One region of the Arthrobacter sp. B3I9 genome, then DNA from elsewhere that is predicted to be linked to it. Evidence: predicted binding sites of a transcription regulator. Region 1 holds the regulator's gene; each other region holds the start of a gene.

Region 1 (9,784 bases):
GCTGCAGCTGGCCGTCGTAGCCCGGCCGCTTCAGGCGCGGGTGCACTCCGGCGCGCCGGGACGTGGGAGACTATAGGAACGAGAAATGCGGCACGTCGCGGAATGGCAACACCATCCCCACCGATCCGTGCAAAAGCCAACAGTAATGCCAACAGTAAGGACCCTGCGTGTCTCCCATGGCCCGCACCGCCCCGGTGCCTGCCGCAACAGATCCGGCCCTCATCCGGAACTTCTGCATCATTGCGCACATTGACCACGGCAAGTCCACACTGGCCGACCGGATGCTCCAGTACACCGGCGTCGTCAAATCCCGTGACATGAAGGCCCAGTACTTGGACCGCATGGATATCGAGCGCGAACGCGGCATCACCATCAAATCCCAGGCCGTCCGCATGCCGTGGGAACTCGACGGCACCAGCTACGCGCTGAACATGATCGACACGCCCGGGCACGTCGACTTCACCTACGAGGTCTCCCGTTCACTTGCGGCCTGTGAAGGCGCAGTGCTGCTCGTGGACGCGGCCCAGGGCATCGAGGCACAGACCCTCGCCAACCTGTACCTGGCGATGGAAAACAACCTCACGATCATCCCGGTCCTGAACAAGATCGACCTGCCTGCCGCCCAGCCGGAGAAGTACGCGGCCGAGCTGGCCAGCCTCATCGGCGGCGACCCGGACGACGTCCTGCGCGTCTCCGGCAAGACCGGCGCGGGCGTCGAGGTCCTGCTGGACAAGATCGTCAACGACCTGCCCGCCCCGGTGGGCGACCCCAACGCCCCCGCACGCGCCATGATCTTCGACTCGGTCTACGACACGTACCGCGGCGTCGTGACGTACGTCCGCGTCGTTGACGGCATGCTGCACCCGCGCGAACGCATCCAGATGATGTCCACCCGCGCCACCCACGAACTCCTCGAAATCGGCGTCAGCGCCCCGGAGCCAACCCCCTCCAAGGGCCTCGGCGTCGGCGAGGTCGGCTACCTCATCACCGGCGTCAAGGACGTCCGCCAGTCCAAGGTGGGCGACACTGTCACCAACCTGGCCAAGCCGGCCACGGAGTCGCTCAGCGGCTACGCGGATGCCAAGCCCATGGTTTTCTCCGGCCTGTACCCCCTGGACGGTACCGACTATCCGGTGCTGCGCGACGCGCTGGAGAAGCTGATGCTCAACGATGCCGCGCTCGTGTACGAGCCGGAAACCTCGGCGGCACTCGGCTTCGGCTTCCGTGTGGGCTTTTTGGGGCTGCTGCACCTGGAAATCACCCGTGAGCGCCTGGAACGCGAATACAACCTGGACCTGATCTCCACCGCGCCCAACGTGGAATACGAGGTAACGCTGGAGGACAAGAAGGTCGTCCACGTCACGAACCCCAGCGAATACCCCACGGGCAAGGTCGCCGAAGTCCGCGAGCCCATGGTGTCGGCCACCATCCTCGCCCCGAGCGAGTTCGTCGGCGCCATCATGGAGCTGTGCCAGACCCGCCGCGGCGTGCTCGGCGGCATGGACTACCTCTCCGAGGACCGGGTGGAAATCCGGTACCGCCTGCCGCTGGCCGAAATCGTCTTCGACTTCTTCGACATCCTCAAGTCCAAGACCCGCGGCTACGGATCACTGGACTGGAAGGCCGACGGCGACCAGGTTTCCGATCTGGTCAAGGTCGACATCATGCTCCAGGGCGAGCAGGTGGACGCCTTCTCCGCCATCACACACCGTGACAAGGCGTACGCCTACGGTGTGATGATGACGGGCAAGCTCCGCGAACTGATCCCGCGGCAGCAGTTCGAGGTGCCCATCCAGGCCGCCATCGGCTCGCGGATCATCGCCCGTGAAAGCATCCGTGCCATCCGCAAGGACGTGCTCGCCAAGTGCTACGGCGGTGACATCACCCGTAAGCGCAAGCTGCTCGAAAAGCAGAAGGAAGGCAAGAAGCGCATGAAGATGGTGGGCCGCGTCGAGGTCCCGCAGGAAGCCTTCATCGCAGCCCTCACCACGGACGAGTCCAAGGACAAGGCCAAGAAGTAGCGGTGCCGGCGATGACTGTCCCAACCCGGCTTGGCGGGCCCCATGCCTAGCGCCCTTCCACTGGGCGACCCTGCGCCGCCGGACGGGCTGCTGCCCGCCCAGGCGGTCGAGGGTGCGGCAGCGCGGGCCTTCGAGCTCTACGTGCACATTCCGTTCTGCGCGGTGCGGTGCGGCTACTGCGATTTCAACACCTATACCGCGACCGAGCTCGGCGGAGGGGCCTCGCAGGACGCCTACGCCAGCACGGCCATCGCCGAGGTTGACTTCGCCGTCCGGGCCCTGGCCGAGAGCGGCCTGCCGCCGCGTCCGCTGGGCACGGTCTTCTTCGGCGGCGGAACGCCCACGCTGCTGCCCGCCGAGGACCTGGCGCGCATTCTGACCGCCGCCATCGCCGCGTGGGGCCTCGCGCCCGGCGCCGAGGTCACCACCGAGGCCAACCCTGACTCTGTCACGCCAGAATCCCTGCAGCTGCTCGCCGACGCCGGGTTCACCCGTGTCTCGTTCGGCATGCAGTCGGCTGTCCCGCACGTGCTGAAGGTTCTGGACCGGACCCACACCCCCAGCCGCGTGCCGCAGGTGGTGCAGTGGGCCCGGGACGCAGGCCTGGCGGTCAGCCTGGACCTGATCTACGGAACGCCCGGGGAATCGCTCGAGGACTGGCGCTACTCGCTGGAGACGGCGTTGTCCTACGGCCCGGACCACATCAGCGCCTACGCACTGATCGTGGAGGAAGGCACGAAGCTCGCCGCCCAGATCCGCCGCGGCCAGGTGCCGGAGATCGACGACGACGACCACGCCGCCAAATACGAACTCGCCGACCAGCTCATCTCGGCCGCCGGGCTCGGCTGGTACGAGGTCAGCAACTGGGCCCGCACCTCGGCGCAGGCCTGCCGCCACAACCTCGCCTACTGGCGCGGTGATGACTGGTGGGGGATCGGCCCCGGGGCACACTCCCATGTGGGCGGCGTCCGCTGGTGGAACGTCAAGCACCCGACGGCCTACGCAAGCCGGCTCGGGGCGGGGCTTTCACCCGCCGCCGGCCGGGAAATCCTCGATTCCGAGACCCGCAACGTCGAGCGCATCATGCTCGAGGCGCGGCTGAACACCGGGCTCGAGATCGGCAGCCTGGGCGGCGCGGGGGATACCGGCAGGCACGCCGTGGCCGGGCTGATCGCCGACGGCCTGGTCGAACCGGCGGCAGCCTTCAAGGGCCGGCTGGTGCTCACCCTCAAGGGCAGGCTGCTCGCCGATGCCGTGGTCCGGCGGATCCTGCCGGACTGAGCTGGCGCCCGGCCGGACTGAGCTGGCTATTTAATCCAGCGCAGGTTGAAGTCGTAGCGGTGCGGCTGGCCGCGGTTGACGTGGATGCCCGCGGCGACCGAGAAGCAGGTGACCGCTATCCAGATCAGCGTCGCGAGGACCGCGAAGATGTTTCCCACCACCGGTACGAAGACCAGCAGGTTCGCGACCACGGCGGCGATCGTCGGCGGCAGCGTGAAGTTGAGGGCTTCCTTGGACTCCTGCGCGGTGAAGGGGCCGCGGTCCTTGAAGATCAGGTAGATGAGCAGCGAAGGCACGCAGCCGAGGATGCCGCCGAAGTGCGCCAGCGTGGCCCACTGCCGGTCCTCGCTGGCCGTCAGGGGCAGCGCATTGGCGGGAACGCCATGGTACGGGGGCTGGCCATGGCCGGCCTGGTTGCCCGTGTGTTCGCGTGCGTCATCTGCCACGGTTCTCGTCCTTCGGATTGCTGTGATGCGTTGTTACCTGGAGGTTCGGGGGCCACGCAGGATGCGCACCGCCGTTCCCAGAATACTTGCTTGGATGCCGAATCGAGGATCGGACCTCAGGGAGCCGTGAGGAAATCGATGACCTCTTCCACGCGTCCCAGCAGGGACGCCTCCAGATCCGCGTAGCTCCGGACGGCCCCGAGGAGCTTCTGCCAGCCCAGGCCGATATCCTCCTTGGTGCTGTGCGGCCAGCCGAAGGCCGTCAGGATGCCGGTCTTCCAATCCGTTCCGCGGGGAATCACCGGCCATTGCTCGATGCCCAGGACAGCGGGGCGGATGGCCTGCCAGACGTCCACGTACGGGTGGCCGACGATCAGGACGTTCCCGGCCGCGCCGGGGGACGCCATCACGGCGTCGGCAATCCTGGATTCCTTGGAATCCGGGACCAGATGGTCCACCAGGACGCCGAGGCGACGTCCTGGTCCGGGGCGGAAGGCCGCGACGGCGGCGGAGAGGTCATCGATCCCGTGCAACGGCTCGACGACGATGCCTTCCACCCTGAGGTCGTCTCCCCAGACCTTTTCCACCAGTTCGGCGTCGTGCTTGCCCTCCACCCAGATGCGGCTGGCCTTGGCCACCTGCGCGCGCTGGCCCGCGACGCGGACCGAGCCGGACGCAGTGCGGCCGGCTCCGGCCGTGCCCTGCGCCGGCCGGGGAGCGGGAGGCATCAGCCGGACCGGCTGGCCCTCCAGCAGGAATCCGAAGCCGAGCCGGAAGGACCGGGACTTGCCCCGGCGGTCCTCCAGAGCCACCACGTGCATGCCGCCCGACTTTTCAACCCGGGTCACGGCACCCACCCAGCCGGACTGCACGTCCTCAAGCACCATGCCGCGTTCCACCGGCACTTCGGGCAGCTGGGCCTTGGCGGGGGCGGACAGGTCCTGCGGTCCCCAGTTCTGGTACGACATCTGTTACACACTGCTTTGCGTTTGGAGGAACACGGCGGGCTGTGCCCGAGAACACCCGCCCCGGGACAACGCCGGGGCGAATCCAATGCTAACAACGCGGTGACTCATATTAGACTGGTTAGCACTTAGGCATGTCGAGTGCTAACCAGCAGTGCTGACCAGCAGTGCTGACCATGGGCGGCACCGCATGCGGGAGAGCCGATAGGAGGTGGAGCGTGAGCGAACCACGCAAACTGGAAGTATTGCGCGCCATCGTGGAGGACTATGTCCATTCCCGTGAACCCGTCGGCTCCAAAGCCCTCGTGGAACGGCACCACCTTGGCGTGTCCAGCGCCACCATCCGCAACGATATGGCGGCCCTGGAAGACGAAGGCCTGATCACTGCCCCGCACACCAGTGCCGGCAGGATTCCCACGGACAAGGGCTACCGGCTCTTCGTGGACCAGATTTCCGCCGTCAAGCCCCTCTCGCCGGCGGAACGCCGGGCCATCCAGGCGCTGCTCGAAGGTTCCGATGACCTCGACGACGTACTGGACCGGACCGTGCGGCTCCTGTCGCAGCTGACCAACCAGGTCGCCGTCGTGCAGTACCCGCATCTGAGCCGCGCCCGGGTGCGGCACATCGAATTCGTCCTGCTCGCACCACGCAAGGTACTGGTGGTCCTGATTGCGGACACCGGCAAGGTGGAGCAGCGGGTCATCGACGTCGGCCAGGACCTTCCGGACGACGCCGTAGCGGAGCTGCGCAGCTGGTTCCTGGCAGGCCTGTCCGGAACCCCGCTGACCGAGCTCCCGCAGTCGCTGCAGTCCGTGATCGCCGGCTGCCCGCCGGCACGCCGCACGGCCGCGCAGGCGCTGGCGAGGGGCCTCGAGGCCCTGGCCACGAGCAGCCGCGAAGAGCGCATGGTCATGGCCGGCACGGCCAACCTCGCACGCTCCAACGTCGACTTCCCGCTGAGCATCGGCCCTGTGCTGGAAGCGCTCGAAGAGCAGGTGGTCATGCTCCGCCTCCTCAGTGACATGGCGGCGGACCCGCGCGGCGTGACCGTCAGCATCGGCCGGGAGAACCCCTACGACGGCCTCGCCGAGGCGTCCGTGGTGGCCACCGGCTACGGCCCGGACGCCACCGCGAAGGTCGGCGTGCTGGGTCCGACCCGGATGGACTATCCGACCACCATGGCCGCCGTCCGCGCGGTGGCCCGCTACCTATCGAGGATCCTCGGGCCCTGACCGTCCACGCAGCAAGCCAACGCACCGCTGTTGACCGGACTTCTTTGCCCCAACAGGCAGTGCCCCACCGGCAGTACAAAAAGGAAGAGATACGAACTTTGAGCAGCCACTACGACGTTCTTGGAGTCTCCCGCGAAGCAACCGGGGAAGAGATCAAGAAGGCTTACCGCAAGCTTGCCCGGACGTTGCACCCGGACGTGAACCCCGGCAGCGACGCTTCGGAGCGCTTCAAGGCCGTCACCCACGCATACGAGGTGCTCTCCGACCCGCAGAAGCGGCGGGTCTACGACACCACGGGTAACGAGAACGGCACCGACAACGGCTTCGGCGGCGGCAGCTACGCGGGCCAGGGCTTCGCGTTCCAGGACATCTTCGACACGTTCTTCGGCGCCGGCGGCCAGGCCGGTCCGGCTTCACGCGTGCGCCGCGGGCAGGACGCGCTGATCAGCGTCCGGATCGACCTCCGCGACGCCGTGTTCGGCGTCAACAAGAAACTCGAAGTGGACACCGCGGTCACGTGCCCCACGTGTGCAGGCTCCTGCTGCCAGCCGGGCTCACACCCGGAGCGCTGCGACATCTGCGGCGGCAGCGGCCAGGTCCAGCGGGCCGTCCGGTCCATCCTGGGCCAGGTCATGACCACGGCGCCCTGCGGCAGCTGCGAAGGCTTCGGCACCGTGATCAAGGATCCCTGCAACGAGTGCTCCGGCCAGGGCCGGATCCGCAGCCGCCGGACCCTGACCGTCAAGGTTCCCGCCGGCGTCGCCACCGGCACCCGCATCCAGCTCTCGGGCCAGGGCGAGGCGGGCCCGGCGGGCGGTCCCGCCGGCGATCTGTACGTGGAGATCAGGGTCAACACCGACGCCACCTACATGCGCGACGGCGACGACCTGCACGCCAGCCTGAACATCCCGATGACCGCCGCGGCGCTCGGCACCGAACTGAGCCTCGAGACCTTCGACGGCCCGCAGGAGATCGACGTCAAGGCCGGCACCCAGTCGGGCGAGGTCATCACCCTGCGCGGGCTCGGTGTCACGCATCTGCGCGGTTACGGCCGCGGGGATCTTAAGGTCCACCTGCAGGTGGAAACTCCGGCCAAGCTCGACGCCGCCCAGGAGGACCTGCTCCGGCAGCTGGCGAAACTGCGCGGCGAGCAGTTCAGCGAAGGCAAGCTGGCTGCCAGCGGCGGGGTCTTCGCCAAGCTCCGGGACCGTCTCGGTAACCTGTAGCGGTGAGTAACCCGGTCTTCTTCACCGCCCCGGGAACCCTGGACCAGCAGGCCCCCGGTTCCATGTTCGTCCTGGACGGCCCCGAGGCCCGCCATGCAGTGACGGTCAAGCGGCTTGCCGCGGGCGAGATGGTTGATATCGCCGACGGGGCGGGCAAGCGGCTGACCGGTTCAGTGACCGCCGTGGCCCCCGGTGAGCTGACCGTGGAGTGCGCACAGCTGAGCGTTGAACCGCGGCCGGACATCCGGCTGGTCCTGGTGCAGGCCCTTGCGAAGGGCGACCGGGACGAACTGGCCGCCGAGACCGTCACGGAGCTGGGTATCGACGCCGTCGTCCCCTGGCAGGCGGAACGCTCGATCGTCCGCTGGAAGGCCGAACGGGCGGCAAAGGCCCATGCCAAGTGGCAGTCCGTGGTTGCGGCGGCGGCCAAGCAGGCCCGCCGCGCTTGGATTCCGGAAGTGCGTCCCGCCGTCGACGGCGCCGGGTTGCAGGCGGCCGTCGCCGCGGCAGATCTCGCCGTCATCCTGCACGAGGACGCCGTGCGCCCGCTCCGGCAGGTGCTCGAATCCTGGCATGCGACGGCCTGGGCCGAGCCGCCTGCGGAACCAACGGGCCGGGAGGTGCTGCTGATCGTCGGCCCGGAGGGCGGCATCAGCCCCCGCGAAGTGACGAGGCTGTGCGACGCTGGGGCAGTGACCGCCCTCCTCGGGCATCATGTGCTGCGCTCATCCACCGCCGGGCCGGCCGCGACCGTGCTGGCCAGCGATATCCTGGGACGCTGGTAATTCAATCCATTGCTCCCCACCGGCCCAAACCCAATCCAGTGCTCCCCACCGGCCTCCTCGCCTCGCAAGCTCGGCCAGGGAACCCTGCCGGCGTGGGCCCAAACGGCCCTTTTGAGCGTTCAAAAGGGCCGTTACGGAGCAATCGATGCTGGTGGCGGGGGCGGGCTACTTGACCGTGAAGCCGCGGGTGTCGACGTTGAGTTCCTCTGAGGGGTCGTCATCCTTGACCTGGGACACCCTGACCTCGTAGTTCCCCGGACCGAGGTTTACCTGGAGGCTGAAGAATCCGGATTGCGGCGCATCGGCTGACGCGGTTGCGGTCCCGTTCTGGTAGCTGGTCTTGACGGTCCCGTCGATCCGCAGGATCTCCCAGCGGAGCTTTCCGCCGGGGACAATGCTCCGGCCGCTGATCTTGACCGCACCGTCATCGAGGGAGGCAGCTTCCTGGGGGTCCACGATCCACACCGGGGCCACCATGCCGGAGCTGCGGGAGGTCGGGGCACCAAGGCGGACATGGTTGAACGCGACGTAGTCGGTGTGGCCGTCAACGAGGACCACCACCTGCACCTGCTGCCCGGCGTCGATCAGCCCCGCGCTGGCACCGGCTGCCGTTGCGGTATAGACAAGCTGCTGGATTGCGCGTTCTGCCATCGCCGCGTCCACGTTGCTGTTGAAGGCGTCATCCGAAAGGTCCACCGTGATGACGTTCTTGCCCGAGATAGACGTTGCGAGCTTTTTGGGATTCTGCCAGGGCGTGAAAAAGTCCGGATCGAGCGGCTTCTCGGACATCATGACGTGGAGGGCGCGGGTGACCGGGTTGTCCTGTTCCGGAACGTCGCGGAACTCGCGGTAGAGGAACATGTTTTCGTTGCTCCGGCCGATCCAGTACACGGGAGCCTTGTTTGAGGCCTGAGTGGTTTCCAGGGGAGCGCTCGTGGTCGGGGCGCCCGGTGTGGCCGTGCCGGCCTGGAGCTGCGAGGCGGTGTTCGAGCTGGTGATGCCGGGCTGCGGCGCCGCAACGCAGCCGGAAAGGACCAGCGCCGCAGGCAGCATCACCAGCAGCGCGCCGGGACGCATGCGCCCGCCTGCCGGCTTCGAACTGGTTCCACGCTGCTTGATGGCTGATTCCTTTCCTGCTCCGTAACTAACGACCAGCCCCCGCCATGGTCAGCCGTCCCGCCGGGAAATCGTCCCGCCGGGTGGCCGATTCCCAGCATGGCATATGGTCCGCATGCTGCACCGGGGTTTGGGCCTGCCCGGCGGAACTGCAACGGGAACGATATGAGGCCGATACGAAGTTGATACCTTGTGACGGAAACTGAAGGCGGCCGCAGACCGGTGGAGACGTCCGTCAGGGGCTTCGGCCGCGTCGTGCGGGCCTGTGCTGGCGTAAGATGGAAGGACCCCCGAAAACCGGGACCGCAAGGCGAGGACCGCCGTCGGTCCCGGACCGGGGGGACACGTTATTTTCCGACTGAAGGGGACCAGAGGCCTGCGGGCCACCACCATGACTGAAGCAGCGAACGGTAAGGCCCGGATCAGCGCCGGAGCGCGCACCGCAGGCGAATTCCCACACTCCCTCCCAGGTTTGCGGACGGAGGTGGTCCTGTTCGACAACTCCGACCAGATGGTCCAGTCCCTCGGCAGTCATGACGAAGCCCTGCGCTATATCGAGTCCCAGTTCCCGGCCGTGGACTTCCACGCCCGCGGCAACGAGCTGTCCATCAGCGGGCCGGCCGCCGATGTTCCCCGGATCATGCGGCTGCTGAACGAAGTGCGCGGGCTCGTTTCGCGCGGCACGGTCATCACGCCCGCCGTGCTGCAGCAG
Region 2 (10,240 bases), 880 kb from region 1:
AAGCCATCCGCCACAACGTGCGTCGTCTTGCGGCTGTCGCCTCACCCGCGCAGGTCATGGCGGTGGTCAAGGCCGACGCCTATGGCCACGGTGCCGTGCCGGTCGCCCGGGCGGCCCTCAGTGCCGGTGCCAACTGGCTGGGCGTGGCCCACATCTCCGAGGCCCTGGCCCTGCGGGCGGCCGGTATCGAAGCGCCGCTACTGGCGTGGCTGCACACCTCCGACAGCAACTTTGGTGCCGCCGTCGCCGCCGGAATCGACATCGGGTGCTCGGGCTGGGAACTGCAGCAGATAGTCGCGGCGGCCCGAGAGCAGGAACGGCCGGCCCGCGTCCACCTGAAGGTCGACACCGGCCTCGGCCGCAACGGCGCGACGCTGGACACCTGGGACGGCCTCGTCGGCGAAGCCATGGAGTACCAGGACCAGGGGCTGCTGCGGGTTGTGGGCATCTTCTCCCACCTTGCCGTCGCCGACGAACCCGAGCGGCCCGAAACCGACGAGCAGCTCGAGGCCTTCCGGGTGGCGCTGGCGATCGCCCGGGACGCCGGGGTCGACCCCGAGGTCCGGCATCTGGCGAACACGCCGGCGACGCTTTCCCGGCCTGACACCCACTTCGACCTGGTCCGGGTGGGGCTGGGCATCTACGGGCTTTCCCCTTTTGAGGGGCAACGCTCCGAGGAACTGGGCTTGCGCCCGGCCATGACGGTCCGAACGGTCGTTTCGCACTGCAAGGACGTGCCGGCCGGCCAGGGCGTCTCGTACGGGCTGAACTACCGCACGCACGGCAAAAGCACGCTCGGGCTCATTCCGCTGGGCTACGCCGACGGCGTTCCCCGCGTCGCCACCGGCGGGCCGGTCCGCGTGGAGGGCGTGACCTACCCGGTGGTTGGCCGGATCGCGATGGACCAGATGGTGATTGACCTTGGCCCCCTGAACGTTTCCGCCGGCGGGCACAGCGTGCTCGGATGCGAGGCCGTGCTGTTCGGCAACGGCGACGACGGCGGACCCACCGCCGAGGACTGGGCCCGGGCCGCCGGCACCATCAACTATGAAATAGTCACCCGGATCAGCCCGCGGGTGCCGCGCCGCTACATCAACGAGGTGCCCGCTCTCGCCGACGAACCGGGCACAGAGGAACCGCGCAACGAGGAATCCAGCCAGGCGCCCGGACGCGCCGGGGAGCCGGGGCAGTGACCGGGCCCGCGTGGGAACTGACGCTGAAAGTCGGCACAGCCGGGCAGACCCACGCCCTAGCCGCGGTCCTGGGGGCGCAGCTGGTGGCCGGAGACCTGCTGGTCCTCACCGGCGAGCTCGGAGCCGGCAAGACCACATTTACGCAGGGACTCGGGGAAGGCCTGGGCGTCCGCGCCGGAATCATCTCACCCACTTTCGTGCTGGTGCGCATCCATCCGAGCCGGCCCGACGGACCCCGGCCGGGCGGCCCGGACCTGGTCCACGTCGACGCCTACAGGCTCGGCTCCGCCTCGGAGATTGACGACATCGACCTCGAAAACACTATGGACGGCGCCGTGACGGTGGTGGAGTGGGGCCGGGGCCGCGTGGAGCACCTGAGCGAGAGCCGGCTTGAGGTGGACCTGGTCCGCACCCTCGGCGGCGGTAGCCCGGCGGCCAACCTGACTGCGGGCGAGCTCACCGGGCGCGCACCTGCCGCTGCCACTGCCACCCTGGACTTCGACACCGACGACGACGACGAGCCCCGCACCATCGTGCTCCGCGGCTTCGGTCCGCGCTGGGTCACCCCGCCGGACCTGCCAGAGGCAGGACCAGGGCCAGCACCAGAGCCAGAACCAGAACCAGAGCCAACGGAACGGACCTCCTGATGCTGATCCTCGCAATCGACACCTCCGCGGTGGCCAGCGCCGCGCTCGTCTCGGATGACGCGATGGAGTCCGTCGTCGGCAGCTTCGCCACCGAGGACACGCGTAGCCATGCAGAGGTCCTCGCCCCGGGCATCGAACGGCTGCTTGCGGAGGCCGGCCTGGCCGGGGCCGACGTCGACGTCATTGTCACCGGGGTGGGTCCCGGCCCGTTCACCGGGCTGCGCTCCGGCATCGTCACCGCCCGCACCCTGGCCTTCGCCTGGGGCAAGCCGCTGTACGGGCTGATGAGCCTGGACGCCGTGGCCCTGGAGGTGGCCGAGTCCGTTGATGCCGCGCCGGAGTTCATCGTCGCCACGGACGCGCGGCGCAAAGAGGTCTACTGGGCGCGGTACAGCCTGGCCGGCGGGCAGCTGCCCGAACTGCTCGACGGGCCGCATGTCGGTTTTGCGGCTGATTTGCCGGACCTGCCCGTCTACGGTGCGGGCGCGGGAATGTATGCCGACGTCGTCAAGGCCGTTGACGGCTTCAGTTCCCGCCAGCCCGAGGCGCTCTCGCTCGGCCAGTTTGCGCTCGCCCGGCTGGCCGCGGGGGACAAGTTGCTGGATTCGACGCCGCTCTACCTGCGGGAATCGGACGCGCAGGTCCCCGGCCCGCGGAAGCGCGCCCTGTGAGCGGCCGGCACGCAGCGGCGGCGGAGCTGCCGGGCGGAACGGCGCTGCGGGACATGACCGCGGCGGACATCCCGGCCGTGCACGAGCTCGAACGCCAGCTGTTCCCGGTGGATGCCTGGCCCCTGCAGATGTTCCTCGACGAGCTGGCGCAGGCGGAAACGCGGCGTTATCTGGTGGCCGAACATGCCGGACGCATCGTGGGTTACGCCGGGTTGATGTGTATCGAGCCCATCGCGGACGTGCAGACAATCGCCGTCGTGCCGGAGCAGGAAGGCAGGGGCATCGGGTCGGCGCTGCTGCGCGAGCTCATCCGGGAAAGCCGGCTGCGCCACGCCCAGGACGTGCTGCTGGAGGTCCGGGCGGACAACCCGCGGGCGCAGCAGCTGTACCTCCGCTTCGGCTTCGAACAGATCCACGTCCGCCCCCGGTACTACCGCGACGGCGTCGACGCCCTGATCATGCGCCTCCGGCTGGAGCCTGACTCCGACCGCAGCCCGCACAGCCCTCAGCCACGGGAAGCAGACCGCCCATGAACCGCACCGAGCCCCTTGTCCTGGGCATCGAATCCTCCTGCGACGAAACCGGCGTCGGGATCGTCCGCGGAACCCGGCTGCTGACCAACACGGTGGCCTCCTCCATGGAGGAGCATGTCCGTTTCGGCGGCGTCATTCCCGAGATCGCCTCGCGCGCCCACCTGGACGCTTTCGTGCCGACCCTCCGGGAATCACTTGCCGAAGCCGGGGTGACGCTCGCGGAGGTCGACGCCATCGCCGTCACCTCCGGCCCGGGACTCGCGGGGGCGCTGATGGTCGGTGTGTGCGCGGCGAAGGCGCTCGCGGTCGCCACCGGGAAGCCGCTGTATGCCATCAACCACCTCGTGGCGCACGTCGGCGTCGGGCTGCTCGAAGCGGACTCCGGCGGCCCGCAGCCCTTCGCCGGCTCCACGGCGCAGAACGCGCTGCCGGAGAACCTCGGCGCGCTGCTGGTCTCCGGCGGCCACACCGAAATCCTGCGGATCCGCAGCATCACCGACGACGTCGAACTGCTCGGCTCCACGATCGACGACGCCGCCGGCGAGGCATACGACAAGGTCGCACGGCTGCTGGGCCTGGGCTATCCCGGCGGTCCTGCCATCGACCGGCTGGCGCGCACCGGCAACGCCAAGGCGATCCGCTTTCCGCGCGGGCTGACCCAGCCCAAGTACATGGGGACGGCGGAGGAACCCGGGCCGCACCGCTACGACTGGTCCTTCAGCGGACTGAAGACCGCCGTCGCCCGGTGTGTGGAGCAGTTCGAAGCGCGCGGCGAGACGGTCCCGGTGGCGGACATTGCCGCAGCCTTCCAGGAGGCCGTGGTGGACGTGATCACGGCCAAGGCCGTGCTGGCCTGCCGCGAGCACGGCATCACCGAGCTCCTGCTCGGCGGCGGCGTGGCCGCGAACTCCCGCCTGCGCCAGCTCACCGAGCAGCGCTGCAGCGCCGCCGGGATCCGGCTGACGGTCCCGCCGCTTTCGCTCTGCACGGACAACGGTGCCATGGTTGCTGCCCTCGGGGCGCAGCTGGTGATGGCCGGAATCGCGCCGAGCGGCATCGGCTTCGCGCCTGATTCGTCGATGCCGGTGACGTCCGTGTCTGCCTAAGCGGCGTGGCCGCCCGGGGACGCTAGGCTTCCGGTCCCTTGCGCATTTGCTTGACCAGGTCGAGGACGACGGCGCGAAGGTCGCCGCCGTGCTCCGCGGCAACCCGGCGCTGCCGCTGGTAGCCGGCGCCGCGGTCGATGATCTTCAGGACGTCGCCGAGTTCGGCGGTGCAGCCGAGCTTTGCCGCGACCGGTTCCAGCCGGTGGACCGTCTCACGGATGTGGTCGGTCACGAGCTGTTCGTTGCCTGCGGCGTCCAGGATGATGATGGCGTCCAGGCCGTAGCGGGCCGCGCGCCATTTGTTCTCCTGCACGTGCCAGGGCGGCATGGTGGGGATGGTGCCGCCGTTCTCCAGCGTGGTGGAGAACTCGTCGACAAGGCACTGCGTCAGGGCGGCGATGGCGCCGACTTCCTCCAAGGTTGCCAGGCCGTCGCAGATGCGCATCTCGATGGTGCCGAGGGCGGGGACGGGGCGGATGTCCCAGCGGATCTCGGAGATCGTGTCGATCACGCCGGTGGTGAACATGTCCTGGACGTAGGATTCGTAGTCCTCCCAGCTGGAGAACTGGAACGGCAGCCCGGCGGTGGGCAGCTGCTGGAACATCAGGGCACGGTGCGAGGCGTACCCTGTGTCCTCGCCGCCCCAGAACGGGCTGGACGCGGAGAGCGCCTGGAAATGCGGGAAGTAGTTCACCAGGCCGTCAACGATCGGGAGGACCTTGTCCCGGCTGTCGAGGCCCACGTGCACGTGGACGCCGTAAATGACCATCTGGCGGCCCCACCACTGCGTGCGGTCGATGAGCTTCGCGTAGCGCTCCTTGTCCGTCACGGGCTGCAGCTGCGGTGGGCTGAAAGGGTGGCTGCCGGCGCAGAAAACCTCGACGCCCATCGGGTCGGTGACGTCCCGGACCGCCGCCAGCGAATCGCTCAGGTCTGCCTTGGCCTCCGCAACCGTGGTGCAGATCCCGGTGACCAGCTCAACGGTGTTCAGCAGCAGTTCCTGCTTGATGTGGGGGTGCTCGTCGTCCTCGTTGAGCTCGGGATGGGCGGCGGCGACCCCCCGGAGCACCTCGTTGGCCACGGAGGCGAGTTCGCCGGTTTCGGCGTCGACCAGCGCGAGCTCCCATTCCACACCAAGAGTTGATTGCCTGGATGAAGCGAAATCAATCTTCATGTGGTCCCTTTACTGTTCTGCTGCCCGTTGCCGTGACCCCTTCTGGCAGCGGTACTGGCAGGGCGGTTGGCGTGGGCAACGGTGGTCCCAGTCTAATGCAGGGGCGGCAGGCAGACCGGTGATGAACGGCCGTCGGGAGGTGACTGTTTTCACACCATGAACGGCCGCATGAGCGGTGCCCAGCGGCCGCATGAGCGGCGGCCCAGCTGGCGCGCCGCGTCGGGCCGCTGGACCCCGGGCGCTGCTGGCGTTTAATGGGAGCGTGCCCATACTGAACAAAGACATGACGCTCTGCATCTCCCTCTCGGCCCGGCCGAGCAACAACGGGACGCGCTTCCACAACCATCTGTACGAACAGCTGGGCCTGAACTGGATCTACAAGGCGTTCGCGCCCACCGACCTCGCCCAGGCGATCGCCGGGGTCCGGGGCCTGGGCATCCGCGGCTGTGCCGTATCCATGCCGTACAAAGAGGATGTGATTGCCCTCGTGGACGTCATGGACCCGTCCGCCAAGGCGATCGATTCGGTCAACACCATCGTCAACGACGGCGGCCGCCTCACCGCGTACAACACCGACTACACCGCCATTGAGCAGCTGCTGCGGAACAACGCCGTTCCCACGGACTACTCGGTGTGGCTCCGGGGCTCCGGCGGCATGGCCAAGGCAACTGCGGCAGCCCTCCGCGACGCGGGCTTCACGGACGTGACGGTCATCGCCCGCAACGAGGCTGCGGGACGGTCGCTCGCCAAACTTTACGGCTTCAAGTGGCTGGCCGAGGTCCCGGACGCCGTGAGTAGCGGTACCGCCCAGATGCTGGTCAACGTGACACCTATCGGTATGGCAGGGAGTATGGCCGGCGGCCCGGACGCCGATGCGCTGTCCTTCCCGCAGGAGGCGGTGGACGCCGCGGAGGTGGTGTTCGACGTCGTTGCGCTGCCGGCCGAAACACCGCTGGTCAGGGCCGGCCGCGCCGCAGGCAAGACCGTGATCACCGGTGCCGAGGTGGCCACCATCCAGGCGCTGGAGCAGTTTGTGCTCTACACCGGGATCCGGCCCAGCGACGAGCAGGTCCGTGCCGCCGAGGACTTCATGCGGGCACAGTAGCCGGACCCGGTAACGGTGAAAAGGGCCTAAACGGGCTCCACCGAGATGGCCACCCGGTCCTCGCCGATCCTGGTGAGGACCAGGGTGGCCGTCTTTTTGCCCTTGTGCTTCCCGGGCAGCAGCTGCTTGCGCAGCTCCTCGGGCGTCACGGAGGTGCCGCGTTTCTTGATGTCCAGCACGCCGATGCCGCCGTCCTTGACCCACGCCTTGAGTGCCTTGACGTTGTAGGGCATCACTTCGAGGATCCGGTAGGCGCGGGCGAACGGCGTGTCCACCAGTTCCGGTGCGCAGATGTAGGCGATGTGCTCGTCCACAAGGTGCCCGCCCAACTGGAGTGCGACGTCGGCCACCAGGCCCGCGCGGATGACGGCGCCGTCGGGCTCATAGAGGTATCCCTCAACGGGGCCTACCGGGGCTGCCGGGCCGCCGTCGAAATCCTCGGGGCTGGTCAGCTCCGCGGCGCCCTGCGCTCCGAGCAGGAGCGCGGCACGCCGGACGCCCGGGCGCCGGACGGCGTTGAACCACAGCGCGACCTCGGTGACTTCCCCGCCCACGGAGACCCACTGCGCCTCGCAGTCGGCGGGTACCGCCTCGTGCGGCATGCCCGGGCCCATCTTCACCCCGACGGCCCGGCCGGAGCCGGCCAGCGATTCCGCAAAGGACAGCGGCGGGGAGAAGTCCTCAGGCTCCCAGAGCCGTTTCGTCCCGGACGTGGAGGTGGTGCGCCGGGCCGGATCCAGCCAGACGCCGTCGATCCCCTCGAGGGGCAGGGCCGTGGCGTCGGCGTGGACCACGGTGGCGTTCCGGAACGGGATCAGGTTCATGGTGGCGCAGGCTGCCGTTGTCTCGTCCATCTCCACCGCCGTAACCCGGATGTCCAGCGACGCCATCGCCATCGCGTCGGCTCCGAGGCCGCAGCCAAGGTCCGCCACATGTTCCACTCCGGCTTCCGCAAAGCGCTGCGCGTGCCGGGCCGCCACCGGAAGCCTGGTGGCCTGCTCCAGCCCCGCCTGGGTGAAAATCATCTGCCGGGCGAATTCGCCGAACTTGGCCTCTGCCTTGGTCCGGAGCCGGGACTGCGTCAGCGCCGCTGACACCAGTTCGGGAGAGTGCCCGGCCTTGCGCAGGGCTGCGTTCAGCCGGAACGCCTCATCCTCCCGGTACGGTCCCAGCGACGCCAGCAGCTCCCAGCCTTCGGGATTGAGGAGGGGCGCGATCTGGTCCTGCTGTGCGTCAGCCATGGAATCAAGGGTAGTTCAGGCGGCGGTGCCAGGGCGCGGCGGCTACGCTGGACGGCATGGAGGACAACGGCAGGGAAACCGGCGGACCGGAGGGCGCCCGCCCGGATCCCTGCGCCGCTGGGGAGGATGCCGCGGAGGGCCGGGCCCGCCGCCACGGCGTGGCCAGGTACGCGCGCCCGGCGCTGGTCACGGGCGTTGTGATCGCCGTCGTATGCCTGGCGCTGCTGGTTATCATCTTTTTCCTCGACTCCTTCAATGCCACCGTCTATTCGGTGGGCGGCAAGGACGTCCACGACGCCACGGACGAAGCCCGCTCCATCCGCGAGACCTACGCTGCCGCCCGGCTCGGCGGCGTGGTGTTCCTCATCGTCGGCCTGGCGCTCGCCGCCGCCGGCGCTTTCCTGGTGTACCGGGACCGGAACGGCGCAGACCGGAATGGCGCCCGGGACGACGGCGAGGACGTGGACTTCGAGGACCTCGGCGGGCAGTGAACCGCGCGGTCCGCACGGCCGCGGCACCTGCCGGGCGTCCGCCGTCGACGCATTTCTGGCACTCGCCTTGACCGAGTGCTAACCAATACATAGAGTCGTCATTAGCACTCTCCCTAGGAGGGTGCTAACCCCAAAGCTTCAGCCAGGCTGCGGCCGGCACCGCGACGACGGTCTGTACGCCATGGCACCACAGCTTTATAGTCCACGAATTTGCTGACGAATAGGAGAGGTCCTTGTCGGTCTCTATTAAGCCTCTTGAGGATCGTATTGTTGTCCGCCCGCTCGAAGCCGAGCAGACCACGGCTTCCGGCCTGGTCATCCCGGACTCCGCGCAGGAAAAGCCGCAGGAAGGCGAAGTTGTCGCAGTAGGCCCCGGCCGCTTTGACGACAACGGCAACCGCGTGCCGGTCGATGTCACCGTCGGCGACGTTGTCATCTACTCCAAGTACGGCGGAACCGAAGTTAAGACCGGCGGCAACGAGTACCTCGTGCTGTCCGCCCGCGACGTTCTGGCGATCGTCGTAAAGTAACTCTCTTGGACCCCGCGCCGCCGATCCCTCTTTGACGGGTCAGCTGCGCGGGGTTCGGTCTTGAAAGGACAAAAACCATGGCAAAGCAGCTTGCGTTTAACGACGCTGCCCGCCGGTCGCTTGAAGCCGGCATCGATAAGCTCGCCAACACGGTCAAGGTGACGCTCGGCCCGCGCGGCCGCAACGTCGTGCTGGACAAGAAGTGGGGCGCGCCCACCATCACGAATGACGGCGTCACGATCGCCCGTGAAGTCGAACTGGACGACCCCTACGAAAACCTTGGCGCGCAGCTTGCCAAGGAGGTCGCCACCAAGACCAACGACGTCGCCGGTGACGGCACCACCACCGCAACGGTGCTGGCACAGGCTCTGGTCAAGGAAGGCCTCCGCAACGTTGCGGCCGGTGCCGCCCCGGGCCAGATCAAGCGCGGCATCGAGGTCTCGGTCGAGGCCGTCGCAGCCCGCCTGCTCGAGAACGCCCGTCCGGTCGAGGGCACCCAGGTTGCCAACGTGGCCTCCATCTCCGCGCAGAGCGACGAGGTCGGCGAGCTCCTGGCCGAAGCCTTCGGCAAGGTCGGCAAGGATGGTGTGATCACCATCGAGGAATCCTCCACCACGCAGACCGAACTGGTCCTGACCGAGGGCATGCAGTTCGACAAGGGCTACCTGTCCCCGTACTTCGTCACCGACGCGGAACGCCAGGAAGCAGTCCTCGAAGACGCTCTGATCCTGATCAACCAGGGCAAGATCTCCTCGGTGCAGGAATTCCTGCCGCTGCTGGAAAAGGCGCTGCAGAGCTCCAAGCCGCTCTTCATCATTGCCGAAGACGTCGAAGGCGAAGCCCTCTCCACGCTGATCGTCAACCGCATCCGCGGTACCCTGAACGTCGTTGCGGTCAAGGCTCCGGGTTTCGGTGACCGCCGCAAGGCCATGCTGCAGGACATCGCCACCCTCACCGGCGCGCAGGTTGTCTCGCCGGAACTGGGCCTGAGCCTGGACACCGTCGGCCTCGAGGTGCTCGGCACCGCCCGGCGCATCACCGTCACGAAGGACAACACCACCATCGTCGACGGCGCCGGTTCGGCCGAGGACGTTGCAGCACGGGTCGCCCAGCTGCGCGCCGAGCTGACCCGCACCGATTCCGACTGGGACAAGGAAAAGCTCCAGGAACGCCTGGCCAAGCTGGCCGGCGGCATCGGCGTGATCAAGGTCGGCGCTGCCACCGAGGTCGAGCTGAAGGAAAAGAAGCACCGCATCGAGGACGCCGTGTCCTCCACCCGCGCTGCCCTCGAAGAAGGCATCGTGGCTGGCGGCGGCTCGGCCCTCATCCACGCCCTCAAGGCCCTGGACGAGGATCCTGCTGTTCAGGCGCTCGAAGGTGACGCGGCAGCTGCTGTCGGCATCGTCCGCCGCGCCCTGACCCAGCCGCTTCGCTGGATCGCCCAGAACGCGGGCTTCGACGGCTATGTCGTCGTTGCCAAGGTGGCCGAATCCGCCAACAACCAGGGCTTCAACGCCAAGACCGGCGAGTACGAAGACCTCATTTCCGC
Region 3 (10,240 bases), 1.3 Mb from region 1:
ATTGGCGGCCAGCACCGCGTCCTTGACCTTGGTGGCGGTGTCACCGGTCAGTTCCGTTTCGTTCCCGCCCCCGCGGCCACCCTTGCCGCCGGTTTCGGTCGCGGTGATGGTGAAGTTGGCGTCGAGCTTGACGGTGGCGTGGGTGCCGTCGGCCTTGGTGATCTGGGCTTCGTAGGCGGCGCCGCCGTCGCCCTCGGTTTCCATGCGGTTGACGGTTGCACCGGCATTGGCGGCCAGCACCGCGTCCTTGACCTTGGTGGCGGTGTCACCGGTCAGTTCCGTTTCGTTCCCGCCCCCGCGGCCACCCTTGCCGCCGGTTTCGGTCGCGGTGATGGTGAAGTTGGCGTCGAGCTTGACGGTGGCGCGGCTGCCGTCGGCCTTGGTGATGCGGGCTTCGTAGGCGGCGCCGCCGTCGCCCTCGGTTTCCATGCGGTTGACGGTTGCACCGGCATTGGCGGCCAGCACCGCGTCCTTGACCTTGGTGGCGGTGTCACCGGTCAGTTCCGTTTCCTTCATGTTGCTTGAGCCGTCGGACGCTGCGGTTGATGTGTCGGTGGTGGCGGCGTTGGCCGGCAGCGCCATGGCGGTGAGGGCGCCGCCGCCGATGAGGGCACCGATGAGGGTGGCGCCTGCCGCGATTTTCCGGACGTTGTTCACAGTTATGCTCCTTGCTGGTTCCACTCCGGATTTCGAAGTTGTTCCTATCTTTGAATGGGACCCTGTCGGACCACTTTCGCGCTGCTGTGCACAGACTGTGAGTGTTTCAGCAGGCTGGACGCGGACGGAGTTCCCGCCCGGGCCTCCCTGTCACCGTTGACAACAACATTGGGATTCCTCCCAAGGCAGTCCGGTCGAACTGCAGGCGGCTGTGGGAGAGTGGAGGCATGAACTTGGTGTCGCAGCACTCACCCCAGCAGCCAGCGGTCTCCGGGAACAATATCTTCAGGCTCGCCCACTGGATTTCGGACAGCGTCAACGGGCTGCGGCTGAAGGCTGCCAGGAGCTGGCACTTCACTCCGCAGACCGTCGCCTACCAGGGCTATGGCTCCACCACCTGGGTCCGTGTGCTCGCCCGGGTGGTGCTGACAAGCAAGCCGAAGCCCGGAAGCGCGGCGGAGCAGGCCGCCCAGAACGGCAACCAGAATGTCCGGGGCTGGCGCGCTTTCACCAGTGTGCCCATCCAGTTCACCGAAGTGGAAGTCGAGATCGGGGGCGTCACTGCCCGGGTACAGGCGGACCGCGGCGGCCTGGTGGACACCGTGGTGCCGGTGTCACTCGCTCCTGGCTGGCACACGGCGGAACTGCGCGCCGAAGGAACCGACCCGGTGAAGTCCCAGGTGTTCGTCATTTCCCCGGACACCGAGCTGGGCATCGTCTCGGACATTGATGACACGATCATGGTCACCGCACTTCCGCGGCCCTTCCTCGCGCTCTGGAACACCTTCGTCCTGAGCGAACGGGCCAGGATGGCGACGCCAGGCATGGCTGTGCTGATGGACCGTCTGCTGGTCAAACACCCGGAGGCCCCGGTGATCTATCTGTCCACCGGGCCGTGGAATGCGGCGCCCACCCTGGCGCGCTTCATCACGCGGAACATGTACCCGCCGGGTCCCCTGTTGCTCACCGACTGGGGCCTCACCAACGACCGCTGGTTCCGCAGCGGCCAGGAGCACAAGCGCCGGAACCTGGAACTGCTGGCAGAGGAGTTCCCGAACATGCGCTGGCTGCTTTTCGGGGATAACGGCCAGCACGATGAAGCCATTTACTCCCACTTCGCCCAGCAGCACGGAGACCGCGTGGCCGCCATCGGCATCCGCCAGCTCTCCACCGGCGAAGCCGTGCTGGCCGGTGGACACACGGAGTCCGGGGACCACGCCGGTTCGTCCGTTCCGTGGATCTACTCCCCCGACGGCGCGGGCCTGGCGAAAGGCCTGCGGGAACTGACAATTCTCTAGGCGCCGTTCTAGTACCCGCCGGCCGGGCTCGGGCCCCTGCAGCAACAGCCCGCCAGCGTCAGTTGACCGCCTGGGACCATTCGTCGTCGGGCGTGCCGGCCAGCTCGCCTTCGTCCGGCACGCCGGCCAGCTCGTCGGCGTCGGATATGCCGGCGAGCGCCGCCCCCGCGGTAACCTCCGGGACCGCGTCCGTGGACCGGGCGGCGAGCAGCTCCTGGAGCCAATAGAACGAGGCTTTGGGCGTGCGGAGCTGAGTCTCCCGGTCTACGTGCAGCAGGCCGAACTGCTGCTTGTAGCCCCCGGACCATTCAAAGTTGTCCAGCAGAGACCACACATAGTAGCCGCGCAGATCAATTTTTTCGGCTGCTCCGCCTGGCGAGGTGGCTTCAACCGCCGTGGCGATATGGTCCGCGAGGTAGCGCACCCGCCGTTCATCCGGGATGATGAGCTGCCCGTCCGCGCCCCGGATCTCCAGGTCTTCGAAGCTCGCCCCGCCTTCGGTGATGTATACCGGGGGCAGGTCGGGGTAGCGCTCGCTCATCTCGGCCAGAGCCACGGCCATGTACTCGGGCTTGATCGGCCATCCATAGGCGGTGGTCTCGGTGTCCGGGAAGGTGGCGATGTGGAACGGGGACCCGGGGGCCGTGCCGCTGAGGTCATCGCCCATGGCCGCGGCCATGCCCTCGGGCACGGGGCCGTCCCCGGGGCCGGAGGCCACGCGGGTGGGCATGTAGTAGTTGAGTCCGTAGTAGTCCAGCGGCTGCGAGATCAGCGCCATGTCCTCGCTGGACGGGCTGAAGGACGAGAAGAATGTGGCGGCCCGGATCAGGTCCGGATATTTCCCCAACAGGACAGGGTCCGCATAGATCCGGTTCTGGGCCATGTCCATCAGGCCGGCACTGACCTTGTCCAGCGGGTTGGCCGAAGCCGGGACCATCGGCGAGTACACGTTGGTGATGCCGATTTCCCCAGGGACGTTGGCTGCCCGGAGCGCCTGAACCGACAGTCCGTGGCCCAGGAGCTGGTGGTGCACGCTGGGCAGCGCCTTCAGCATGAGGGTTTCGCCCGGGGCGTGCATGCCGAGCATATAGCCGTTGGTGGTGACGGTGGCAGGTTCGTTGACGGTGACCCAGCGCGTCACGCGGTCACCGTAGGCGGCGGCGGCGATCGCCGCGAACTCACCCAGCCGGTAGGCGGTGTCCCGGTTCATCCAGCCGCCCGCCTCATCCAGCTCCAGCGGCGTGTCCCAGTGGTACAGCGTGGCCATGGGCGAGATCCCGTTGGCCAGCAGCAGGTCAATGAGCCGGTCGTAGAAGTCCAGGCCCGCAGGATTTACCGGACCGCTGCCCCCGGGTTGGATCCGGGACCACGAAAGGGAGAAGCGGTAGGAATCGACGCCCAGTTCTTTCATCAGGGCCACATCTTCCGGCATCCGGTGGTAGTGGTCGCACGCCACGGCGGGGCTGTGGTCATCCACGATCGACCCCGGCTTCGCCGCGAAGACGTCCCAGCCGGAGGGCCCGCGCCCGTCCTCGTCCAGCGCGCCCTCGATCTGGAAGGCCGCAGTTGCCACCCCCAGGGTGAAGCGGGGCGGAAGCAGGGCGGCCAGTTCTTTGGCGGAGGCTTTCATCGGCGGAGTCTCCCGGGGTAGTTGCGCAGGTGGTCGCTTGATCTTAGGCCGAACGGGCTGTCCTTGGCACGAGGCACGCTTGGCTCCTCCTGAGTCCGGCCCCGTTATTGAACGGAGCCTTCCGGGCCGTAGATGAATTCCCTGGCATGGCCCACCGCTTTCTTGAAGGCGTCGTTCCGGAGAGAAAAAAGCTGTTCGGCCTCCTTTGCGGAGGGCTCCAGGTAGTCCGTGAAGCCAGGGCGCAGGACCCAGATGTCTCCGGTGGGCGGAAGATAGAAAACGCCGAAGGAGCGGTGCTGGCTATCGTCGTCGGTCCAGATGGGTACCACGGCCAGTGCGGCGCCCGTGTCCACGTTGATCCACTGCGCCCGTGGAAGGGGGGACTCGTGGGCCTCGGGGTCAAGAAACGGCGCCGTGCCTTTCCCCCACCGTTGCTCGAACCGTTCGTGGAAGACCGGCATCAGATGCGAATCGTAGCGGCGCCATGCGCTCATGGCAGGACTCCTTCTGTTGTGCTGTTTCCGCTTTGTTAGCTGCGCCCTTTCCAGGGACCGCGTTCCCACCGGACCGGGGTGACCCGAAGCACGGGGCCGCGCCCGGGGTGGTGGCGCACCGGAATGTCCCTCGCGCCGGCCGGGCCGGGCGGCTCCGCAGGGCGTCCGCCGCCCTCCGGGGGTCCGTCGGTCCCCCGCGCGCCGCTGGCCGCACCGCTGTCCGGCGCCCGCCCGTTCCGGTCGTACTCCGCCCGGGCTACCGGATTCCGCAGTACGGCGAAAGCATCCAGGATGCTCCGGACGTCCGAGCCCCCGCCCTGCGGTCCAGGGCTGCCGACGTCGGGGTGGTGCAGGCGGATCAATGCCCGGAAGGCACGCTGGATGTCCGCCTGCGTGGCAGCCGGCGTCACGTGAAGGGCTGCGTAGTAACCTCGCGGGTCACTGTCCATTGGGGCCTCCAGCATCCGAGGTGTTCTCCGGCAGGCCGGGACGGATGGGTGGTACAGGGGCGGCCGGGCCGGCGCCCAGGAGCTGCCGGTCCGGCCGCTGTTGCCCGTCTCCGTTTACTTGCCGATCTCCTGCATCTTGTCCTGCGTGCTCGTGATCTCGATCTTGCGCGGCTTGGCCTTCTCGAGCACCGGAATGCGGAGTGTCAGGACACCGTCGGCGTAGGTGGCCTTAACCTTCTCCGTGTCCAGGGTGTCGCCCAGGATCAGCTGGCGGCTAAACACGCCACGCGGCCGCTCCGAAGCAATCAGCTCAACGTTGGGCTGCGTCTGATCACGCCGCTCTGCGCGGACGGTCAAGACGTTGCGTTCGATGTCAAGATCGACGGTGTCCACGTTGACGCCGGGGAGGTCGAACGCAACCACAAACTCCCCGTCTTCCTGCCAGGCGTCCATCGGCATCGCAGCGGGCCGAGCCGCCGTTCCGAACACCTGCTGGGTCAGCCGGTCCAGTTCGCGGAACGGGTCCGTACGCATCAACATCATGATCCACTCCTTCTGACGAGAATCCAGATATTTTCCTTCAGCCGCCCATCCCATATCTATGGTGACGGCTATAGATTTTTTATAGCACCAGTGCCAAACTGATGCAACAGGAATTTTTGGCCGGCTGAGGGAGGACCATGGAGGAACGTGCACCGGAGGTGGGCCTGTACGCGATCTCCGTGGTGGCCCAGCTTGTCGGAACGGGACAGCAGAACATCCGGCTGTACGAGCGCCGGGGACTCCTGACGCCTGACCGCACAGCCGGGGGGACGCGGCAGTACAGCGAAGCGGACCTGGCGGTGCTTCGGCGGATCAACGTACTGCTGGACGAGGGACTGAATCTGGCCGGGGTGGCCAAGGTCCTGGAGCTGGAAGCCACCAACGCGCGGCTCCGCGCGGAACTGAAACGGGCGCGGGCAAGGTCCCGGTCCCGGCCCGCAAACGTGGACCGCGACGTCGGGCCGGCCTCCTGACTGGGTCCGCCTCCTGACCCGCCCCGCCTCCTGACCCCGCCCCATGGCGGCGCTACCGGCGTCGGCCCCCGGCGAGCCGGTGTGATTCGTCAAGGAGCTCGCCGAGTTCCTGGAGGCCTATGCGCTCCAGGCGGACGAGCACCAGCTGCGGTGACCGGTCATGGTGCGGCGTCCAGAAGTAGGTTGCCGGGTCTGTACCGGCCAGCGCCTCGCGCTCCTCCGTCTTAACCGTCAGAACCCCGTCGTCCCAGATCCGAGCCATCAGGGTGGCCGCAAACCATGCCGGCCGGCCCCAGCTCGACCGCTCCACCACGCCCGGCAGGGCCAGGGCGGCGCGGCGGACGTCGTCTTCGGTGGCCATGGCCCATGGTGGCATCGGCAGCCGCCCCGGACAAGGGCGGACTAGTCCTTGCTGGTTTCGGCCTTTGAGAGGGTTCCGGTGATGCGCTCGCCCGGGATCCGGGCGGTCCGCCAGGTGTCGAGGGCTATCACTGCGCCCAGCACCACGAAGGAAAGGGACAGCGACGCCAGGGCGTCCGTGGTCCAGTGGTATCCGAGGTAGAGGCGGCTGACCGCGGCAAAGAAGATCCCGACTCCGGCGACGGCGAAAGCGACCACGGCGGACCGCGGATTGCGCCGACGCGAATACACGAGGTACGTCGTGACGAGCAGGAAGTCACACGCACCGAGGACGTGCCCCGACGGGAAAGAGAAAGTGGTGTCGGCGCCAAAAAGCATCAGGTCCAACGGGGGACGCTGCCGCTCCACGGTCCGGCCCACCACCTGGGCCAGGATCACGCCGGTCAGCATCGCCCCCGCGAGCAGGATGGGGCGCCAGGCGTGCTTGGCCAGCAGCCCCCACGCAACGGTGACCACCAGGACAATGATCGGCAGGGCAACCGGGCCGAAGATGATCGCGAGGATGATCATGATGGTGGTCAGCGGCCCTGAGCGCAGGGTCAGGAGCCAGGAGCGCACGGGCTCATCTGCGTCGGCGACGCCGTCCCTCAGGAGAACGTCGGTCAGGATGACCGAAAACAGCACGATTCCGACGACTATCAGGACGACGGCGATCCGGAAGAGATTTCTCCGTGCAGCCGCGCTTATATAGCGTTCCTCCACGACAAATTTGTCATGGAAGACGCGCCACCGGCCCTGCGACGTCCGGGCTTGCTCCTCGGCCATGTTCTGCTTCCGCCTTTAGTGAAGTGGATAGAGGTCCTTGCTGAAGATTACCGCCTTTGTCCGGGCAGCGGACGGGCGGCGGACGGGCGGCGTTCCGGCCGTCCTTGACACGGCTCGCACCGCCCGGGGCGTCGAGGTGACCACCTTCACCATCGGAACCAGTTCCGGAGTAGAACCGCAGGTCAGTAGCCAGCACCGGGCCCCGGCCGGGTTTGGGCGCCGGACGGAGGCAACGGAGAAACTTGACGAGACAATAAATATGACGTTATGGTTCCTGAATCCATTGGGGCCGACTAGAAGTACTCCAAGAAAGACTGAGCAATGACCACGATTACCGACTCCATTGAGATCCAAGTCGACAGCCGGCATGTCCTCGACGAACGACTCAACGAGGCAGTCCGCGGGCTGCAGCAGCTCGCCATGACCACCGGGACGCACGGCATCCTGCTCACGCGGCACAAGCCCGGGCACTACACGGCGGCACTGTCCGACCAGGTCCCCTTCGGCATGACCCGGGAACTCATTCACTGAGCCACCGGCAGACCCGGTAAACGGGACGCAGGGAAACCCCTCTTAACAAAACAGGTCCCGGGCGGCTGAGCGAAAGCTCGCCTCCCGGGACCATTTTGGTTGCGGGAACGCTTACCAGTCGTGGACCGTTCCGTCGACGAGGCGGTTGTAGGGCAGGTACGCCTGCTGGTAGGGGTAGGCTGCCGCGGCTTCGGCGTTGAACTCGACGCCGAGGCCCGGCTCGTTCCCCGGGTGCAGGTAACCGTCCACGAACGTCATCGACTGCTCGAAGACCTCGTTGGTCTTGTCCGAGTGCTGCATGTACTCCTGGATCCCGTAGTTGTGGATCGCCAGGCCCACGTGCAGCTGCGCGGCGAACCCGACCGGGGAAATGTCCGTGGGCCCGTGGAAGCCGGACTTGATCTGGTACTGCGCGGCGAAGTCCATCACCTTCTTCAACGGCGAAATCCCGCCGAAGTGCGTCGACGCGGCCCGGACGTAATCGATCAGCTGTTCCTTGATGATGGTCTGGTAGTCGTACACAGTGTTGAAGATTTCACCGATGGCCAGCGGCGTGGTGGTGTGCTGCCGGACCAGGCGCAGCGCCTCCTGGTTCTCCGCAGGAGTGCAGTCCTCCAGCCAGAACAGGTCGTATGGTTCGAGCGCCTTGCCGAGCTTCGCGGCCTGGATCGGGGTCATCCGGTGGTGGCCGTCGTGCAGCAGCGGGATTTCCGGACCGAACTCGTTCCGGACCGCCTCGAACACGGTGGGCAGGTGCCGCAGGTAGGCGCGGGTGTCCCAGTCCTCCTCCAGCGGGAACGCCCCGCGCCCGGCCGGTTCGTAGTCATAGCGCTCGCCCGAGGCCTGCGCCTGCGCCGCGACCCCGTACACAGCCTTGATCCCCGGCACCGCGGTCTGGATCCGGATCGACTTGTAGCCCAGCTCCAGATGCTCCCGCACGGAATCAAACAACGACTCCAGATCCGAGCCCGAGGCGTGCCCGTACGCACGCAGACCGTTCCGCGACGCCCCGCCGAGCAGCTGGTACACCGGCATGCCCGCCAGCTTGCCCTTGATGTCCCACAACGCCATGTCCACGGCGGCGATCGCCGCCATCGTCACCGGGCCGCGGCGCCAGTACGAGGACCGGTACAGGAACTGCCAGGTGTCCTCGATCCGGTGCGGATCCTTTCCGATCAGCAACTGCGCAACGTGCTCCTTCAGGTACGCCGCGACCGCGAGCTCACGCCCGTTCAGGGTGGCGTCACCGATACCGGTCACGCCGTCCTCGGTGGTGATCCGAAGCGTCACGAAGTTCCGGGACGGGCTGGTCACGAAGACTTCAGCGGCAATGATTTTCACAGCAGTTCCAGGCTTTCTTAGTCGGGAGATGGAGGCGTGCCGGGTCCGGCCCGCGGTGGCTTATCGTTGGGTGGTCCCGCCGGGGGTAGTCGCCAGCAGCGCAAGTTCGGCACGGTGCGGCAGGCCTTCCCAGTCCCCGGCGGTGCTGACGGCGAAGGCCCCGGTAAGGGCACCACGCTGCAGGCGGCCGGACACGTCGGCGCCGTCGAGCAGTGCGGAGAGGTAGCCGGCCGTGAAGGCGTCTCCGGCTCCCACGGTATCGATGCTGGTCACGGGCACCGCAGCCGCTTCCCACCGGCCGTCGGCGGTGTGGACTCCGGCGCCGGCGGCGCCGCGCTTGACCACAACTTCGCCCACGCCCCGGCCCAGCAGCTCGGCGACCATCGCCGTTTCGAGGGCGTCCTGGTCCGAGGTGTCCGCAGGCGCCGACGACACCAGTCCGAGTTCGTCCTCGGAGGCGATCAGGATGCTGGCATGCCGGACAAGCGGAAGAAGCACCTCACGCGCCTCCTCCCGGGACCAGAGCTTGCTCCGGTAGTTGACGTCGAGTGACACCACCACGCCGTCAGCAGCGGCGCGCTCGGCGGCGTATTCCACGGCCTTCCGGGATTCCGGGCCCAGCGCTGCCGTGATGCCCGTCAGGTGCAGAATGCGCGGCTTCTGCTGCATGGCAGTGTCCACGTCCTCCCGGCTGAGTGTGGACCCGGCGGAGCCGGACCGGTAGTAGAACGCCCGGGTGACATCGGCCGTGCGCTGTTCGAGGAACATCACGCCGGTCCGGCGGATACCGTCCTGCCGGTACTGCAGCCCGACGCCTTCGGCGCGGAGCTGGCGGAGGATGAACTCGCCGTGCGGGTCGGCACCCACCACGCCGGCCCAGCTGACGCTGTGTCCGAGCCGGGCGACGCCGACCGCCACATTCGACTCCGCCCCGGCCACATGCATCGTCAGTGCGCCGCCGGAGGACAGCGGACCCGCCGAGCGCAACGAGACCATGGATTCGCCAAAGGTCAGGAGGTCGACGGGGGAAAGCCCGACGGCGGCAGTCACCGCCCGCTCTCCGCAAGCCGACGGTCAAAGTCGGACGCCAGGGCGACGAAACTGCGGGCCCGCTGCCGCACGGGAGCAAGATCGCCGCCTGATCCGGCGTCGCCGAACAGCGGGCCACCGAGTCCGACAGCGATCGCGCCCGCTCCCCAGTAGCCGGCCGCCTCGTCGAGCCCCACTCCGCCGACAGCAATGAAGGGGATGTCCGGGAACGGGTCGCGCAGCGCCTTCAGATAGCCCGGGCCGCCGATCGAGGCGGGGAAGAGCTTCACCGCGGTGGCACCGCGGTTCATCGCCTCGAGGGCCTCGCTTGGGGTGAGCGCCCCCGCCAGGACAGGGATGCCCCGGCCGGCCGCCTCTTCGATGGACGGCGCCAGTGACGGGGTGACGATGAACTGGCCGCCAGCCCCTGCGACGTTGTCCACGTCCTGCTTTGTGAGCACCGTTCCGGCGCCGACGAAGCTTCCGGCGGGAGCCGCTGCCCGCACCTCCCGGATGGCCTCGAGCGCACCCGGCGTGGTGAGGGCGATTTCGACGTAGCGGAAGCCCTCCTCCATTGCCGCCAGCGCGGCCTTCGCTGCGGCCGCGCCGT

The links. The regulator HrcA, encoded in region 1, represses chaperone genes, less so after heat shock. The targets are predictions, from matches to a motif close to TTNGCACTCGNNNNNNNCGAGTGCNAA.
Region 2: groES (co-chaperone GroES) is a predicted target of HrcA. The motif match lies at 8,217-8,243, and genes of this name have one in related genera.
Region 3: QFZ65_RS04505 (Hsp20/alpha crystallin family protein) is a predicted target of HrcA. The motif match lies at 5,142-5,168, and genes of this name have one in related genera.

Annotation. Positions count from the first base shown of each region.
Region 1 is NZ_JAUSYO010000001.1:2,217,486-2,227,269, forward strand. Features, by position in the region: gene lepA (translation elongation factor 4) at 168-2,021, shown strand; gene hemW (radical SAM family heme chaperone HemW) at 2,064-3,302, shown strand; gene QFZ65_RS10440 (DUF4870 domain-containing protein) at 3,329-3,748, opposite strand; gene QFZ65_RS10445 (DUF3097 domain-containing protein) at 3,865-4,716, opposite strand; gene hrcA (heat-inducible transcriptional repressor HrcA) at 4,932-5,945, shown strand; gene dnaJ (molecular chaperone DnaJ) at 6,044-7,171, shown strand; gene QFZ65_RS10460 (16S rRNA (uracil(1498)-N(3))-methyltransferase) at 7,174-7,956, shown strand; gene QFZ65_RS10465 (GerMN domain-containing protein) at 8,122-9,033, opposite strand; gene QFZ65_RS10470 (PhoH family protein) at 9,464-9,784, shown strand, end outside.
Region 2 is NZ_JAUSYO010000001.1:1,332,383-1,342,622, forward strand. Features, by position in the region: gene alr (alanine racemase) at 1-1,193, shown strand, start outside; gene tsaE (tRNA (adenosine(37)-N6)-threonylcarbamoyltransferase complex ATPase subunit type 1 TsaE) at 1,190-1,840, shown strand; gene tsaB (tRNA (adenosine(37)-N6)-threonylcarbamoyltransferase complex dimerization subunit type 1 TsaB) at 1,840-2,511, shown strand; gene rimI (ribosomal protein S18-alanine N-acetyltransferase) at 2,565-3,044, shown strand; gene tsaD (tRNA (adenosine(37)-N6)-threonylcarbamoyltransferase complex transferase subunit TsaD) at 3,041-4,150, shown strand; gene QFZ65_RS06365 (glutamate--cysteine ligase) at 4,173-5,324, opposite strand; gene QFZ65_RS06370 (shikimate 5-dehydrogenase) at 5,587-6,429, shown strand; gene QFZ65_RS06375 (class I SAM-dependent methyltransferase) at 6,456-7,670, opposite strand; gene QFZ65_RS06380 (hypothetical protein) at 7,727-8,161, shown strand; gene groES (co-chaperone GroES) at 8,395-8,691, shown strand; gene groL (chaperonin GroEL) at 8,769-10,240, shown strand, end outside.
Region 3 is NZ_JAUSYO010000001.1:951,397-961,636, reverse strand. Features, by position in the region: gene QFZ65_RS04530 (hypothetical protein) at 1-657, opposite strand, end outside; gene QFZ65_RS04525 (App1 family protein) at 885-1,955, shown strand; gene QFZ65_RS04520 (glycoside hydrolase family 1 protein) at 2,014-3,585, opposite strand; gene QFZ65_RS04515 (hypothetical protein) at 3,690-4,079, opposite strand; gene QFZ65_RS04510 (DnaJ domain-containing protein) at 4,115-4,528, opposite strand; gene QFZ65_RS04505 (Hsp20/alpha crystallin family protein) at 4,643-5,068, opposite strand; gene QFZ65_RS04500 (MerR family transcriptional regulator) at 5,209-5,544, shown strand; gene QFZ65_RS04495 (MmcQ/YjbR family DNA-binding protein) at 5,597-5,905, opposite strand; gene QFZ65_RS04490 (phosphatase PAP2 family protein) at 5,947-6,729, opposite strand; gene QFZ65_RS04485 (hypothetical protein) at 7,051-7,260, shown strand; gene manD (D-mannonate dehydratase ManD) at 7,372-8,601, opposite strand; gene QFZ65_RS04475 (sugar kinase) at 8,662-9,651, opposite strand; gene QFZ65_RS04470 (bifunctional 4-hydroxy-2-oxoglutarate aldolase/2-dehydro-3-deoxy-phosphogluconate aldolase) at 9,648-10,240, opposite strand, start outside.